2 regions of the Azospirillum fermentarium genome follow, and region 1 is predicted to be linked to the other one. Evidence: predicted binding sites of a transcription regulator. Region 1 holds the regulator's gene; the other holds the start of a gene.
The links. Region 1 encodes HrcA, which represses chaperone genes, less so after heat shock. Its sites were predicted from a motif close to GTTAGCACTCNCCNNNGGNGAGTGCTAAC; they were not measured.
Positions count from the first base shown of each region.

Region 2: the regulator HrcA is predicted to act here: its motif matches at 1,330-1,358, upstream of groES (co-chaperone GroES).

Region 1 is NZ_JAOQNH010000001.1:203,520-206,932, forward strand. It holds gene M2352_RS01045 (PRC-barrel domain-containing protein) at 1-213, shown strand, start outside; gene M2352_RS01050 (response regulator) at 303-668, opposite strand; gene grpE (nucleotide exchange factor GrpE) at 871-1,494, opposite strand; gene hrcA (heat-inducible transcriptional repressor HrcA) at 1,596-2,630, opposite strand; gene M2352_RS01065 (sodium-dependent bicarbonate transport family permease) at 2,916-3,413, shown strand, end outside.
Region 2 is NZ_JAOQNH010000001.1:310,850-314,262, forward strand. It holds gene groL (chaperonin GroEL) at 1-903, opposite strand, end outside; gene groES (co-chaperone GroES) at 979-1,269, opposite strand; gene htpG (molecular chaperone HtpG) at 1,629-3,413, shown strand, end outside.

The DNA of each region.
Region 1 (3,413 bases):
CTGGGCACCAAGCAGGCGCCCATCGACGTCGCCCTGATGCGCACCGAAGGCGACCGCATCATCATCGACGGCATGACCAAGGAACAGCTCCAGGCCATGCAGGATTTCGATTACGACGACACGACCGTGTCTTTGGGCCGTGAATCCAAGAGCGGCGCCCCGGCCACCAACTCCGCCACCCCCGCGGCCCCGGCCACGCCGGCACCGCAGTGAGGGGAGCCCGGTTCGGGCGAACCATGAAAAAAGGCCGCATCCGTCGGGATGCGGCCTTTTCTTCAGGCGCTGCCGCCGTCCGGCGGCCTTCAGGGGCAGACCTTGCGGACGGTTTCCACCAGCTTGTCGGGGTTGAAGGGCTTCACCAGCCAGCCGGTGGCTCCGGCCTCGCGGCCCGCCTGCTTCTTGGACGGGTCGCTTTCGGTGGTCAGCAGCAGGATCGGCGTCGCGCGGTTGGTCACGCTGCCGCGCACCGCGCGGGTGAAGGCCAGACCGTCCATGCCCGGCATGTTCAGGTCGGTGATGATGCAGTCGAATTTCTGCCGGTTGATGAGCGCCATGCCGGCATTGCCGTCCCCCGCCTCGGCCACATCGTAACCGGCTTTCTTGAGCGTGAAGCTCACCATGTCGCGGATGGTCTTGGAATCATCGACGGTCAGGATGGTCTTCGGCACGGGTACGGTTCCTGTCAAAGCCGCCGGAAGGGTGTCGGGCCAAGCCGGCGATGTTGCATTGCATTAAAAAGGAACGGCATCACACACCGGTTGCCGGCGGCACACAAGCAGAATACCGGCAATGCGGCCATTCCCGCCCGCCCGGAACCGCCCCGCGGCAATTCGCCACGGGGCGGCCGGACGGCACACGGCCCCTGCGGCCTCAGGCCTTGGTGTCGATGTGCTGGGCCGCGTCGGGGCCGGCCTTGGCGACGCCGACCATGGCTTCGCGCAGCAGGCGCCCGTTCAGGGTGTAGCCGGCCTGGAGCACCTGCACCACCGTGCCGGCGGGCTTGCCGGTGTTTTCGATCTCGAACATCACCTGATGGAAGTTCGGGTCGAACACCTCGTTCAGCGGCTCCAGCTTCTTGATGCCGCCGCGGTCGAAGGCGGCGAGGAGCTGGCGCTCGGTCGCCTCCACGCCCACGGCCAGGCTTTTCAGGATCTCGTCCTTCTCGCGCCCGTCCGCCGGCACGGCCTCCAGCGCGCGGCGCAGGTTGTCGGCCACCGGCAGCAGTTCCTTGGCGAAACCGGCGACGGCGTACTTGATGGCGTCCTCGCGGTCGCGCTGGGCGCGGCGGCGGGTGTTTTCCATGTCCGCCGCCGACCGCAGAAGCTGGTCCTTCAGCCGGGCGATTTCCGCTTCCAGCTTGGCCACCTGTTCGGAATCGGCCGGGGCGGCGGCGTCGGGCGCAGCCTCGGCTGCCGGTTCGGCGGCGGTGTCCGCCGGGGCGGCGCCCGCCGCGGTGTCGGCGTCGAAGTCGGGCCGGGTGTTGGGATCGCTCATGTCCGCGTCTCGTCTCTTATCCGTGCGTTGCGTGATGTCGCTTATTGAAAAGGTTGCGCCGCCTGTCAACCGGTGAGGTGGAGGGCCGGCGCGGGCCGGGGTCACCCGATCAGCCGCCCGATCACCTTGGCCGTGTAATCGACCAGCGGGATGATGCGGGCATAGTTGATCCGCGTCGGCCCCAGAACGCCAATGGCGCCGATCACCTGATCGCGGCTGTTCTGGAAGGGGGAGATCACCAGGGAACAGCCGGAATGGTTGAACAGCACGTTCTCCGCCCCGATGAAGATCTGCACGCCGTCGCCGTTGCCGGTGGCGTCCAGTAGGCGCAGCATCGCCTCTTTCGTTTCCAGGGTTTCGAACAGGGACCGGACCCGTTCCAGGTCCGACAGGGCCGTGACGTCCTCCAGCAGGCGGGCCTGACCGCGCACGATCAGCTGGCCGTCCTGGCGGTTGCCGGCCCAGGTGGCCAGCCCCGCTTCCACCACCCGCCGGGACACCTCGTCCAGTTCGGTGCGCTGGTCGTCGATCTCCCGCAGCACCTCCTGCCGCGCCTCGTCCAGCGTGCGCCCGACGAGGCGGGAGGTGAGGTAGTTGCTGGCCATCTGCAGCGTCGATCCGGGAAGGCCGATGGGCACCTCCACCACCCGGTTCTCCACCAGCCCGTCCTCGTTCACCAGCACCACCAGCGCCCGCCCCGGCCCCAGCGACACGAATTCGATGTGCTTGAGCGGGCGGTCGGTCTTGGGCGCCAGCACCAGGCCGGCACAGTGGGACAGGCCCGACAGCATGGTCGTGGCCTCGTTCAGCACGTCGGTCAGCGAGCGGCCCGAGGCGGCGCATTTCGCCTCGATGGTGCCGCGCTCGTCCTCGCCCAGCGCACCCACCTCCAGCAGGCCGTTGACGAACAGGCGCAGGCCCGCCTCGGTCGGGATGCGGCCGGCGGAGGTGTGGGGGGCATAGAGCAGCCCCTGCTCCTCCAGGTCGGCCATGACGTTGCGGATGGTCGCCGCCGACAGGCTCATGCCCAGCCGGCGGGAGATGGTGCGCGACCCCACCGGCTCCCCCGATGCCATATAGGCATCGACAATCTGCCGGAAGACCTCGCGCGACCGCTGGTTCAGCTCGGTAATCATCGGCGTGAGGATCGGTCCTGATGCAGTCGTGGTTGCGGCGCTTCTGAATTTAAGCAGGCGGGGGGAATGAATCAATGATACCGGCGTGCCGGTGGCAGCCCGCCCCGGACATGGTGCCGGCGGCGGGGAGCGGCACAGCGCGAAACAACGGAATGTCAGCTTTGACGACCGTCAAAAATGCTCCATGCATTGAAAAATTCAATGAATGAGCCGCAATATATCAATTTTACCAAAATCACCGCCGGTCCTATGGTCGCGTCCGATCTCCGCCCGAGGATGCACGCCATGAATGCTCTGTTTTCCGCCCCGATTCTGTTCTTCGCCCTGGGGGGCGCCATCGCGCTCGCCGGGGCGCGCATTCCCGTTCCCGACGGGTTCGGCAAGACGCTGGCCGCCTATCTGCTGGTGGCCATCGGGCTGAAGGGGGGTGCGGCCCTGTCCGGTTCCGATGCCGGGATGGCGGCACCGCTGCTGGCGACGGCGGCAGCCCTCAGCTTCACCATGCCGCTTCTGGGCTTCGCCCTGCTCCGGCGGCTGGCCGGGGTGGACCGGGTCAACGCCGCGGCCATCGCCGCCCATTACGGATCGGTCAGTCTGGTCACCTTCGTCACCGCCACCCGGATGCTGGAAAGCCAGGGGATCGGCTTCGGCGGGTACATGGCCGCGGCGCTGGCGGTGATGGAAGGCCCGGCCATCGTCAGCGGGCTTCTGCTGGCCGGTCTAGCCGGCACGGTGCGGGCGGGCGGGAACGGCAGCGCCACCCTGTCGCTGGGCGGCGGCGGG
Region 2 (3,413 bases), 110 kb from region 1:
GATGACCTGGCCGCCGGTCAGGATGGCCATGTCTTCCAGCATCGCCTTGCGGCGGTCGCCGAAGCCCGGAGCCTTCACCGCCGCGACCTTCAGGCCGCCGCGCAGCTTGTTGACCACCAGGGTGGCCAGCGCTTCGCCTTCGACGTCTTCAGCGATGATCAGCAGCGGCTTGCCCGACTGCACGACGGTTTCGAGAACCGGCAGCAGAGCCTGGAGGCCCGACAGCTTCTTCTCGTGCAGCAGGATGAACGGGCTTTCCAGCTCGCAGATCATCTTGTCGGCGTTGGTGATGAAGTACGGCGACAGGTAGCCGCGGTCGAACTGCATCCCTTCCACGACGTCCAGTTCGGTTTCCAGGCTCTTGGCCTCTTCCACCGTGATGACGCCTTCGTTGCCGACCTTTTCCATGGCCTGGGCGATCATCTTGCCGATTTCGGCTTCGCCGTTGGCGGAGATGGTGCCGACCTGGGCCACTTCGTCGTTGGTGGTGATCTTCTTGGCGCGCGACTTGATGTCGGCGACGACGGCTTCGACCGCCAGGTCGATGCCGCGCTTCAGATCCATCGGGTTCATGCCGGCGGCCACGGCCTTCACGCCCTCGCGGACGATGGCCTGGGCCAGCACGGTGGCGGTGGTGGTGCCGTCACCGGCCAGATCGTTGGTCTTCGAGGCGACCTCGCGGACCATCTGGGCGCCCATGTTCTCGAACTTGTCGGCCAGTTCGATTTCCTTGGCGACCGACACACCGTCCTTGGTGATGCGCGGAGCGCCGAAGGACTTTTCGATCACGACGTTGCGGCCCTTGGGACCCAGGGTCACCTTGACCGCATCGGCCAGGATATCCACGCCGCGCAGCATCTTTTCGCGGGCGACGGCGGAGAACTTGACTTCCTTGGCAGCCATTGTCTCGTTTTCCTTAAATCGTAAAATTGGGACGCAAAGATGCGAAGAGCATCAGCAGGCAACAGAGAGCTTAAATCAGCCCTCGATGATGCCCATGATGTCCGATTCCTTCATGATGAGGAAATCTTCGCCGTCGATCTTCACTTCGGTGCCGGACCACTTGCCGAACAGAACGCGGTCACCGGCCTTCACGTCCAGAGCGACGACCTTGCCCGCTTCGTCGCGCGCGCCCGGACCCACCGCGATGACCTGCCCTTCCTGGGGCTTTTCCTTCGCGGTGTCGGGGATGATGATCCCGCCCTTGCTCTTGGTGTCGGACTCAAGGCGCTTGACGACGACGCGGTCGTGCAGCGGACGGAACTTCATGGTGGTAGCCTCCTCGAACTCAAAAGACGATTGAGGTTTGATTCTGGAACCGGGGATCGTGTTAGCACTCCCTCCCGGCGAGTGCCAAACAGCTAATCGAGAGGCCATCGGGATTCAAGAGGGGATTTGCGCATTTTTTGCCGCCAGCGGCTGCCCACACCGCGGGAGGCGGGATAACATATTGATAAAATACAATATTTTTCCAAAAGCGCCGCCTACGGATGCGGCAGAATTTCACACGAACGTCATTCGGGGCGGGGAGGCGCCATGCCTCTTGCACTTCGCCGCGCATTTCCACATATGTGCGGCCATTCCCGATTCAAAATTCCCTTTCACACACAAAAGAAGATGGTGATCCCATGACCGAGGAACGGCTCAGCTTCCAGGCCGAGGTCAGCCGCCTGCTCGATATCGTCGCCCATTCGCTGTACAGCGAAAAGGAAGTGTTCCTGCGCGAGCTGGTCTCCAACGCCTCCGACGCCTGCGACAAGCTGCGCTACGCAGCGTTGACCCAGCCGGAGCTGTCCGCCGACGATCCGGCGCTGAAGGTGCGCCTGCTGGTGGACACGGACGCCCGCACGCTGACCGTCGCCGACAACGGCATCGGCATGAACCGCGAGGATCTGGTGGAGAACCTGGGCACCATCGCCCGCTCCGGCACCGCCGCGTTCATGAAGCAGCTTTCCGGCGACGGCAAGAAGGACGTGAACCTGATCGGCCAGTTCGGCGTGGGCTTCTATTCCGCCTTCATGGCCGCCGACCGGGTGACGGTGCTGACCCGCCGCGCCGGGGAAGCGCAGGGCTGGCGCTGGGAGTCCGACGGCAAGGGCGAATTCACCATCGCCGAGGCCGCGGACCTGCCCCGCGGCACCCGCGTGATCCTGCACCTGCGCGACGGCGACGACGAGTATCTGGAGGAAAGCCGCCTCAGCGGCATCATCCGCAAATACTCCGACCACATCGCCATCCCGATCCTGTTCGGTGACGGCGACGAGGCCAAGGCGCTGAACAGCGCGTCGGCCCTGTGGGTGCGGTCCAAGTCGGACGTCACGCCCGAGCAGTACAAGGAATTCTACCACCACGTCGGCCACAGCTTCGACGACCCGTGGCTGACGCTGCACTGGCGTGCCGAAGGGGCCATCGAATACACGAACCTGCTGTTCGTGCCGTCGATGAAGCCGTTCGACCTGTTCGACCCCAAGCGCGCCCACCGGGTGAAGCTGTACGTCAAGCGGGTGTTCATCACCGAAGGGGCCGAGGGGCTGATTCCGCCCTATCTGCGCTTCCTGAAAGGCGTGGTGGACAGCGAGGATCTGCCGCTGAACATCAGCCGCGAGATGCTCCAGCACAACCCGATGCTGGCCAAGATCCGCGCCGGCATCACCCGCCGCGTCCTGGGCGACCTGAACAAGAAGGCCCGCGACGAGGACGCCAAGACCGAGTACGAAACCTTCTGGACCAACTTCGGCGCCGTGCTGAAAGAAGGTCTGTACGAAGATTACGAGCACCGCGACGAGTTGCTGAAGCTGCTGCGCTTCCGCACCACCGCCGGCGACGGGCTGGTGTCGCTGGAAGAGTATGTGGGCCGGATGAAGGAAGGCCAGGAGGCCATCTACACCATCGCCGGCGACGACGTGGACAGCCTGATGAAGAGCCCGCAACTGGAAGGCTTCCGCGCCAAGGGCATCGAGGTGCTGCTGCTGACCGACCCGGTTGACGAATTCTGGGTGCCGTCGGTGGGCAGCTATCAGGACAAGCCGTTCAAGTCGGTCACCCGCGGCGGCGCCGACCTGGGCAAGATCAAGGGCGGCGAGGACAAGCCCGAAGCGGACAAGGCGCCGGAAGGCGACCTGTCGTCCCTGATCGCGCTCGTCAAGCTGACGCTGGGCGAGCAGGTGAAGGACGTGCGCGCGTCGGAACGCCTGACCGAGAGTGCGGTGTGTCTGGTGGCCGACGACAACGCCATGGACATGCATCTGGAACGGCTGCTGAAGCAGCACAACCAGCTGAACGCCCTGGACAACGGCCCCACCCGCATCCTGGAGATCAACCCCACCCACCCGCTCATCAAGCGGCTGGCCGAACGGTCGAAGGCCGAGGGGGCGACGGATTCCCTGGAGGATATGGCCTATCTGCTGCTGGAT